DNA from 3 places in the Streptomyces sp. NPDC019396 genome. Region 3 is predicted to be linked to each of the others. Evidence: riboswitches for the same ligand, from Rfam matches in the RefSeq annotation. Region 3 holds a riboswitch; each other region holds the start of a gene.
What was found. Region 3 has a riboswitch for thiamine pyrophosphate ahead of thiC (phosphomethylpyrimidine synthase ThiC). Riboswitches for the same ligand answer to the same signal wherever they lie in the genome.
Positions count from the first base shown of each region.

Region 1: linked by a shared signal. The riboswitch ahead of thiO (glycine oxidase ThiO) and the one ahead of thiC (phosphomethylpyrimidine synthase ThiC) in region 3 are both predicted to bind thiamine pyrophosphate.
Region 2: linked by a shared signal. The riboswitch ahead of ABZ532_RS25820 (thiamine ABC transporter substrate-binding protein) and the one ahead of thiC (phosphomethylpyrimidine synthase ThiC) in region 3 are both predicted to bind thiamine pyrophosphate.

Region 1 is NZ_JBEYBS010000001.1:338,294-341,523, reverse strand. Features, by position in the region: gene thiS (sulfur carrier protein ThiS) at 1-183, opposite strand, end outside; gene thiO (glycine oxidase ThiO) at 180-1,382, opposite strand; TPP riboswitch at 1,374-1,487, opposite strand; gene ABZ532_RS01555 (hypothetical protein) at 1,540-1,908, shown strand; gene ABZ532_RS01550 (FAD-dependent oxidoreductase) at 1,937-3,196, shown strand.
Region 2 is NZ_JBEYBS010000026.1:10,289-13,518, forward strand. Features, by position in the region: gene ABZ532_RS25815 (iron ABC transporter permease) at 1-320, opposite strand, end outside; gene ABZ532_RS25820 (thiamine ABC transporter substrate-binding protein) at 395-1,480, opposite strand; TPP riboswitch at 1,569-1,679, opposite strand; gene rlmN (23S rRNA (adenine(2503)-C(2))-methyltransferase RlmN) at 1,733-2,839, opposite strand; gene ABZ532_RS25830 (hypothetical protein) at 2,976-3,230, shown strand, end outside.
Region 3 is NZ_JBEYBS010000007.1:210,955-214,184, forward strand. Features, by position in the region: gene thiC (phosphomethylpyrimidine synthase ThiC) at 1-1,645, opposite strand, end outside; TPP riboswitch at 1,639-1,751, opposite strand; gene ABZ532_RS10855 (YibE/F family protein) at 1,823-3,184, shown strand; gene ABZ532_RS10860 (SsgA family sporulation/cell division regulator) at 3,199-3,230, opposite strand, start outside.

The DNA.
Region 1 (3,230 bases), on a different contig from region 3:
GTCGCCGTCACCGAGCGGGGTCCCCGGCCACTCGCTGCGCGGGACGACCGACTCGTTCACCGCGGCCGCGACGCCGGAGCGAGCCGCGGTCAGTGTCGCGACCAGCGTGCCGAGGCTCGTACCCGCCGCGATTTCCCGCGGCTCCCCGTTGACGGAGACGGTCGGATTCACGGTCGTGCTCATACGGACGCCTCCTGGCGTGCGGGAGAGAAGCGATGAGGAGCGAAGGGGCGGGCCTCTTCCGGCAGTTCCCCCGTGACCAGGGCGTCGGCCAGGGCGTCGCCGGTCACCGGGGTCAGCAGTACACCGTTGCGGTAGTGCCCGGTGGCGAGCAGCAGCCCGGGCAGCTCCGTAGGTCCGAGCAGCGGCGCGTTGTCCGGCGAGCCGGGCCGCAGGCCCGCACGGGTCTCGGTGAGCGGCAGTTCGGTGATGCCCGGCACCAGCTCATGGGCGTCGCGCAGCAGCTCGTACACCCCGCCCGCCGTGACCGTGGTGTCCCAGCCCAGCTCCTCGCTCGTGGCGCCCACGACCAGCTCGCCGTTCTCACGGGGCACCAGGTACACCTGGCTGCCCCGCACCACGGCCCGTACCGTCCGCGACAGGAACGGGGCGCGCGGACCCGGCACCGTCAGCCGCAGCACCTGCCCCTTCACCGGCCGCACCGGAGGCAGGACCTCGTCGGGCACACCGGCCAGCCGGCCGCTGAGACTGCCCGCGGCCAGCACCACCTGATCCGCGACCACCTCATGGGCAGCTCCGGGGCCGTCGGCGGTGGGAGCCCCGGGCGGGCCGAGCACCGCCCCGGTGGCGCGGTCGCCCTCGACCGTGAGTCCGGCCGCCCATGTGCGGTGGAAGACCACCCCCGCCCGCTCGCAGGCCACCACCAGCGCACTCGCCAGCCGCCGCGGGTCGATCTGATGATCACCGTCGACCCGCAGTCCGCCTCTGACGCCCGGGGCGAGCATCGGTTCGAGCCGGCGGCACTCGCGTCCGGTGAGCCACACCGACTCCAGCCCGCAGCGGCGCTGGAGCGCGTGCAGCTCGCGCAGATGAGCCCGGTCGTCCGCGTCCAGCGCGACCGCGAGCGTCCCGCAGGCCCGGTAACCGGTGTCCTGGCCGCTCGCCTCCTCAAGCTCCGCGACGAAGTCCGGATAGCGCCGGGCGGAGGCGAGATTGAGGCCGAGGAGCGTCTCCTCGCCGTAGTGCAGCTCGGTGACGGCTGCCAGCATGCCGGCAGCGACCTGTGCGGCCCCGCCGCCCGGATCGGGGTCGGCGAGCGCCGTACGCAGTCCGCGCTGCGCCGACCGCCAGGCCGTGACCAGGCCGATGATTCCGCCCCCGACGACAAGGACGTCGGCGGACGTCCGTGGATGCACGGGCATCCGGACCCTCCCTTCGCCGGCATGACCCGGATCAGGTTCGTACGGTCGGAGGCCGCCTCAGCCTCCCTCTCAGCCCGGTGCGGCCGGGCTCCCGCGAGTAGCAGTACGGTGGTCAGCCTAACTCCGGTCATCAACTCGCAGTAAGGGAGCCCGCACCGTGACCCGCTCGCTCGACGGACTCGTCCTCGCCCCTGTGGCGGACCAGGCCCCGGGCCAGGTGGGCATTCGGACCCGGTTCGCCTACCACGAGCGGGACGGCCAGGTGTGGGCCGAGTACGAGGGCGGGGACGTGGTCCGCGGGCGCCTCGTCGGCACCCGGGACGGCGACCGGCTGGACTTCCGCTATGTCCAGCTCAAGCGGGACGGAACGACGGCATCCGGGCACTGCGTCTCCACGGTGGTCCAACTCCCGGACGGGCGGGTGCGCCTTGAGGAGACTTGGGAGTGGGAGTCCCGGGACGGCAGGGGCACCAGCGTCGTCGAAGAGCTCCCGGCCGGGACTCCGGCCGACCGCCAAGCTTCCTGACGGCTCGTCAGATGATTAGGCTGGCCTGGTGAACGAGCACACCACGCAGCGTCGAGTCGTCATCGCCGGGGCCGGGATGGCCGGGGTGCAGACCGCGGTGGCCCTGCGCGAACAGGGCTACACCGGCGGCCTCACTCTGATCGGCGCCGAGCCGCACCAGCCCTATGACCGGCCTCCGCTCTCCAAGGCCGTGCTGCTCGGCACCGCAGAGGGCTCCGCACTCGACGTCGACTTCGACGCGCTCGACATCGACCTCCGGCTGGGCCGCGAGGTCACCGGGCTGCGCCCGGACGCTCATGAGCTCGACACCGAGGCGGGCCCCGTCCCGTACGACACCCTGGTGATCGCCACCGGCGCCGAGCCCCTCACCCTGCCCGGCACCGAAGGCGTCCAGGGCGTCCATCTGCTGCGCACCCTCGACGACGCACGGCGGCTGCGCCCCGTGCTGGAGCGGCAGCACGACATCGTGGTGGTCGGCGCGGGCTGGATCGGAGCGGAGTTCGCCACCGCCGCGCGCCAGGCCGGCTGCGCGGTCACCGTGGTGGAGGCGGCCGACCGGCCCCTCGCGGGTGCCCTGCCCGCCGAGGTGACCGGGCCGATGGCCGACTGGTACGCCGAGAGCGGAGCCGCCCTCCTCACGGACGCACGTGTCGCCGCCGTCGAGCCCGGGGCGGTCGTCATCGCCGAGGGCGCAGAGGCCGGGGGCGGGGAGGTCCGGCGGCTGACGGCAGGCGCCGTCGTCGTGGGCATCGGCGCGCGTCCGGCGACCGGCTGGCTCGCCGGCTCGGGCATCGGCCTCGGGCCGGACGGATCGATCACCGCCGACGCTCAGCTGCACACCACGCTGCCGGACGTGTACGCGGTGGGCGACTGCGCCTCCTTCCCCTCACGGCGCTACGGCGGACGGCTCCTCGTGCACCACTGGGACAACGCCCTCCAGGGCCCGCGCGCGGTCGCAGCCAATGTGCTGCGGGCGCTGCACGGCGCTGAGGGCGAGCCGCCGCTGACCTATGACCCGGTGCCGTACTTCTGGTCCGAGCAGTTCGGCCGCTTCGTGCAGTACGCGGGCCACCACGAGGGCGCCGGGACACTCATTCGGCGGGGTGACCCCGCGGCGGATTCCGGCTGGTCCGTGCTGTGGCTGAAAGACGGCGCACTGGCCGCGGTCCTGGCGGTCGGCAGGCCCCGTGACGTGACCCAGGGCCGCCGCCTCATCGAGGCGGGCGCCCGCCTGGACCCCGCCCGTGCGGGGGATCCCGGGGTCCCTCTGAAGGCGGCAGTCGCATAGGGCCCGGCTACCGGCTGTCAGTGCGGGATGGCAG
Region 2 (3,230 bases), on a different contig from region 3:
AGCAGCGCCAGGAAGGCGGTACCGACCACCACGGTCGGCAGCACGAACGGCACGGTGACGACCGCGCGCAGCAGTTGTCTGCCCGGGAAGTCGAAGCGGGCGAAGACGTAGGCGCCGGGCAGTGCCAACAGCAGGGTGAGGCCGGTGGAGGCCAGCGCCTGCCACAGGGTGAACCAGAGGACGTCCAGGATGTCCGGTCGGCTCAGCACCTCGCCGATGTGGCCGAAACGCCAGACGCCGTCCGGTCGGAGCCCGCGGCCGACGATCCCGGCCACCGGGTACGCGAAGAAGACCGCGAAGAACGCGACGGGCACCGCCATCAGGGCGAGCCGCGCCGCGTCCCCCCCTCGCGTCCCGGGCGGCCCGGGCGACTCGGGTGTCCTGGGGAGCTCGTCTACTTCAGGACGAGTGAGGACCACGACTGGATCCACTGGTCGCGGTTGTCGGCGATCTTCTGGGGTGCCATGGTCTCCGGCTTGTCGACCACGGCACCGAACTGCGTGAAGAGCGCGGGCAGTTTGGCGTCGTTCACGACCGGGTTGACGAACATGTTGAGCGGCATGTCCTCCTGGAACTTCTTGCTGATCAGGAAGTCCAGCAGGGCCTTGCCCCCGGCCTCGTTCTTCGCCCCCTTGAGCAGACCCGCGGCCTCGGTCTGGCGGAAGCAGGTGCCGGTGGCGACTCCGGTGGGCGCCTCCTTGGGCTGCGGCTCGGAGTAGAGCACCTCGACCGGCGGGCTGGAGGCGTACGAGACGACGAGCGGCCGGTCGCCCTTGGCCTTCTTGCCGCCTGCGGAACCGGAGAACTCCTGGTTGTAGGCGAGCTCCCAGCTGTCGACGACCTTGACCCCGTTGGCCTTGAGCTTGGCCCAGTAGTCCGGCCAGTCCTTGTCCCCGTACGTGGCGGCGGTGCCGAGCAGGAAGCCGAGGCCCGGCGACGAGCGTTCGGCGTTCTCGACCACGAGGAGGTTCTTGTAGGCGGGCTTCGCCAGATCGTCGAAGGTCTGCGGCGGGGCCAGCTTCTTGTCGGCGAAGTACTTCTTGTCGTAGTTGACGCAGATGTCGCCGGTGTCGACGGGCGTGACCCGGTGCTCGTCCTTGTCGAGCTGCCGGTCCTCGGGGACACGGTCCAGGCCCTTGGCCTCGTACGGCGTGAAGACGCCGTTGTCGAGGGCCCGCGACAGGGTGGTGTTGTCGACGCCGAAGAACACGTCGCCCTGAGGGGATCCCTTGGTGAGGATCTCCTTGTTGAGGGCCTCGACGGCGTCGCCGCTCTTCAGCACCTTGACCGTGTAGCCGGTCTGCCGGGTGAACTCCTTGAGCACCGCCGGGGTGGCGGCGAAGGAATCATGGCTGACGAGCGTCACGGTCTTGGATGCCCCTGAACCGCTGTCCTCGGACTCCCCGCCGCAGGCCGTGAGCGTGCCGGCGCCGAGGGCCGCGACCAGGGCCGCGACCGTGATCTTCTTGGTGGTGCTCACTGAGCTTCCTCCTGGAGTGACCAGGAAGAGACGCGGCCCTGCCACGTCGGCGGATCCCGGGGATCCGGAGCCGGGCAGGGCGCAACAGCTTGAGTCTCGTCCGAACTTCCTACCCGGAATGACCCGGGCGAGGTTCAGAGGGTCTGCGGTCTGACGATCACCGCACTCTCAGCGCTGTGGCGCTCCCCTGTCGGAATATGTGAATGTTCGGGGCCCAGCGTACATGGGCCCCCTGGAGGCCCGGCCCAAGGCTCAGCGCTCGGATGCTGCGAGCTGACCGCAGGCCCCGTCGATCTCCTGCCCCCGGGTGTCGCGCACGGTGACCGGCACCCCATGAGCGGCGATCGCCTCGACGAACGCCTTCTCGTCCTCGGGACGGGAGGCCGTCCACTTGGAACCCGGCGTGGGATTCAGCGGGATCAGGTTGACATGCACCCGCTTACCCTTGAGCAGCCGTCCCAGGAGGTCTCCACGCCATGCCTGGTCGTTGATGTCGCGGATGAGGGCGTACTCGATGGAGATACGGCGGCCCGACTTCTCGGCGTACTCCCAGGCGGCGTCCAGCACCTCCCGCACCTTCCAGCGGGTGTTCACCGGCACGAGGGTGTCGCGCAGCTCGTCGTCGGGAGCGTGCAGGGAGACGGCGAGCCGGCATTTGAAGCCCTCGTCGGCGAACCGCTGCATGGCCGGGACGAGCCCGACGGTGGAGACGGTGATGCCCCGCTGCGAGAGCCCGAGGCCGTCCGGCTCGGGGTCCGTGAGCCGGCGGACGGCTCCCACGACCCGGTTGTAGTTGGCGAGCGGCTCGCCCATGCCCATGAACACGATGTTGCTGAGCCGCGCCGGGCCGCCGGGGACCTCACCATCGCGCAGCGCCCGCATACCGTCGACGATCTGGTGCACGATCTCGGCGGTCGACAGATTGCGGTCGAGGCCCGCCTGGCCGGTCGCACAGAACGGGCAGTTCATACCGCAGCCCGCCTGCGAGGAGATGCACATGGTGACCCGGTCCGGGTAGCGCATCAGCACCGACTCGACCAGCGTGCCGTCATGCAGCCGCCACAGCGTCTTGCGGGTGGTGTCGTCGTCGCAGGAGACATGCCGCACGACGGACATCAGCTCCGGCAGCAGCTCCGCCGCGAGCCGCTCCCGCGACGCGGCGGGGATGTCGGTCCACTGGCCGGGGTCGTGCGCGTACCGCGCGAAGTAGTGCTGCGACAGCTGCTTGGCGCGAAACGGCTTCTCGCCGATCGCAGCCACCGCTTCCTTGCGCTCGGCGGGCGAGAGGTCGGCGAGGTGCCGCGGGGGCTTCTTGGCTCCGCGGGGCGCGATAAAAGTGAGTTCTCCGGGCTTAGGCATGGCCGTACCAGTGTCGCAGATCGAATCCGGTGCCCTGGCTGCACGCTGTGCACGGTCGTCGAACACCGCTGTCGCGCATTCGTCGCTCCGGGGTCAGGCTGGAATTCCGCGCGTCGTAGTCCCGAGGGGTGCGCCCATGACAGCCGTGGCCGATTCCGCAGCGGGCAAGTGGCTCGCGGGCTTCCTGGAGCAGCCGGTCGTGGGGATGGCTCCGTGGATCGTCTTCGCCGTTCTCTCCGGCCCCGGGCGCTTCGAGGTGGCGGTGCTGATCGCCCTTGGTATCTCGGTCGTCTTCGTCGTCCTCGGAAGGGTCCTGCACCCGGGCACCTCGTTCAAGATCCTCGAAGTGGCCGACGTGGTGTTCTTCGCGTCACTGGCGATCATCGGCGTG
Region 3 (3,230 bases):
TCGGCCCGCACATCGAGCAGAAGTGCGCGGTCTTCGCCGGCTCCGCGGGCAGCGTCTCGTCGTGGAACTCCCGGGCCGTGTCCGGGTCGAGGGCCAGATTGAACTGGTCCTCCCAGCGGAACTCGAAGCGGGCGTCGGACAGTGCGTCGTCCCACTCCTGCGCGCCCGGGTGGCCCTTGGCGAGGTCGGCGGCATGGGCGGCGATCTTGTAGGTGATGACGCCGGTCTTGACGTCGTCCCGGTTGGGGAGGCCCAGGTGCTCCTTGGGGGTGACGTAGCAGAGCATGGCCGTGCCCCACCAGGCGATCATCGCAGCGCCGATGCCCGAGGTGATGTGGTCGTAAGCGGGTGCCACGTCCGTCGTCAGCGGACCCAGGGTGTAGAACGGCGCCTCTTCGCAGATCTCCTGCTGGAGGTCGATGTTCTCCTTGATCTTGTGCATCGGGACATGCCCCGGGCCCTCGATCATGGTCTGGACGTGGTGCCGCTTGGCGATCTGGTTGAGCTCACCGAGCGTCCTCAACTCGGCGAACTGCGCCTCGTCGTTGGCATCCGCGATCGAGCCGGGCCGCAGGCCGTCGCCGAGCGAGTACGTCACGTCGTACGCGGCGAGGATCTCGCAGAGCTCCTCGAAGTTCTCGTACAGGAACGACTCCTTGTGGTGCGCGAGGCACCAGGCCGCCATGATCGAGCCGCCGCGCGAGACGATGCCGGTCTTGCGGCGCGCGGTCAGCGGCACGTACCGCAGCAGCACTCCCGCGTGGACCGTCATGTAGTCGACGCCCTGCTCGGCCTGCTCGATCACGGTGTCCTTGTAGATCTCCCAGGTCAGCTCCTCGGCCCTGCCGTCGACCTTTTCCAGCGCCTGGTAGAGCGGCACGGTGCCGATCGGCACGGGGGAGTTGCGCAGCACCCACTCGCGGGTGGTGTGGATGTTGCGGCCGGTGGAGAGGTCCATGACCGTGTCGGCGCCCCAGCGGGTCGCCCACGTCATCTTCTCCACCTCCTCCTCGATGGAGGAGGTCACGGCGGAGTTGCCGATGTTGGCGTTGACCTTCACCAGGAACCGCTTGCCGATGATCATCGGCTCGATCTCCGGGTGGTTGACGTTCGCCGGCAGCACGGCACGTCCGGCGGCGATCTCCTCGCGTACGACCTCGGGGGAGACGTTCTCCCGGATCGCCACGTACTCCATCTCCGGCGTGATCTCGCCACGGCGGGCGTAGGCGAGCTGGGTCACCGCCTGCCCGCCGCGGCCACGGCGGGGCTGGCGCGGGCGACCGGGGAAGACGGCGTCGAGGTTGCGCAGCCCGCCGCGCGGCGAGGTGTGCTTGATCCCGTCGTCCTCGGGGCGGACGGGGCGTCCTGCGTACTCCTCGGTGTCCCCGCGCGCGATGATCCAGTTCTCGCGCAACGGCGGCAGACCACGGCGGACATCGGTCTCGGTGTGTGGGTCGGTGTACGGTCCGGACGTGTCGTACAGGGTCACGTCCTTGCCATTGGTGAGGTGCACCTGACGGACCGGCACGCGGATATCGGAGCGGGAGCCCTCGATGTATCCCTTGTGCCAGCCGATGGACCTCCCGCTCCCGTTTTCGCCCTCGTTCGGGCCGGGGGCGGGCATGCGTGTGTCCTGAACGGTCATCGTGACCTACTCCCTACGCCGGCATTACCCGGTAACAGGTTCGGCGGTCGGCGCAGCTGCTCAGCGCCCTCTCAGCCCGGTGCTCCGAGCTCCCGCGTGTGCAAAGGTGTCACCACGCTAGCGCCCCGTCTGGCGTGCTGAACAGTGGGCCCCCTCCAGGGTTGGGATGATCGGGCGGTGACTTCCTCGCCGCAGCCCCACGATCCCGACGACGAGCCGCCCGGCGTCCACGGCCCTGCGCATGCCCCCGCCCACGGGCACGCGCACAGCCATGCGCACGGCCCCGCCGCGCCCGTCTCCCGTCATCTGCGGCGGGTCATCGCCGCGGTGGTTATCCCCTTCGCCGCCGCCGTCGCGATGGGTCTGGTCGTCCTGTGGCCGGGCGGTACGCCGGAGCACGAACGCACCGGTGTCGGCTTCGACCGGCAGACCGAGCAGGGCCGCGTCGTGAAGGTCGAGCGGGTCGACTGCGGGGACGTGAACGCCGCACAGGTCCCGCCGACGGGGGACACCACCACCCCAGAGGGGCGTGAGTCGGCCGACTCGCGGCAGGGCACCTGCGGAAAGGCCACCGTCGAGGTCACGACCGGCAAGGACAAGGGCCGCACGTTCATCGAGGTCGTGCAGCCCGACGCATCTCGGCAACTACGCGCCGACCAGGGCGTGGTGGTGGCGTACGCGCCCGACGCGCCGCGCGATCTCCAGTATTCGGTCACCGATGTGGACCGGGGAGTCCCGATGGCGCTGCTCGCCGGGCTGTTCGCGCTCGCCGTCGTTCTGGTGGGACGGCTGCGCGGGGTGATGGCGCTGATCGCGCTGGCCGCAAGCTTCGCGGTGCTCACCCTGTTCATCCTGCCCGCGATCCTGCAGGGCTCCAATCCGCTGGCCGTGGCGGTGGTCGGGGCGAGCGCGATCATGTTGATCGCGCTCTATATGTGCCACGGTATCTCCGCCCGAACCTCGGTGGCGGTGCTGGGCACCCTGATCTCGCTGCTGCTGATCGGGCTGCTCGGCTCGCTGTTCATCGGCTGGGCGGTGCTCGGTGGGAACACGGACGACAACACCGGCCTGATCCACGGCCTCTACCCGGAGATCGACATGTCCGGCCTGCTGCTCGCGGGCGTGATCATCGGTTCGCTGGGTGTGCTGGACGATGTGACGGTGACCCAGACCTCGGCGGTGTGGGAACTGCACCAGGCGGATCCCACGATGGGTCCGCGCAGGCTGTACCAGTCAGCGATCAGGATCGGCCGGGACCATATCGCCTCGGTGGTCAACACACTCGTACTCGCTTACGCGGGCGCGTCACTGCCCTTGCTGCTGCTCTTCTCGATCGCGCAGTCCAGCGTGGGGACCGTCGCCAACAGCGAGCTGGTGGCCGAGGAGATCGTACGCACGCTGGTGGGGTCGATCGGCCTGGTCGCCTCGGTGCCGCTGACCACCGCGCTGGCCGCCCTGGTCGTCTCCGCCGACCGCTCGGGGGCCACCACCGGAGCAGCACCGGCGCGCGGCGGGAGGGGCCGCAGGCGCCGCGTCTGACGGCGGCCGCGTCCTCAGCCGGCGTTCTCCTCAGCGAGGATGCGCC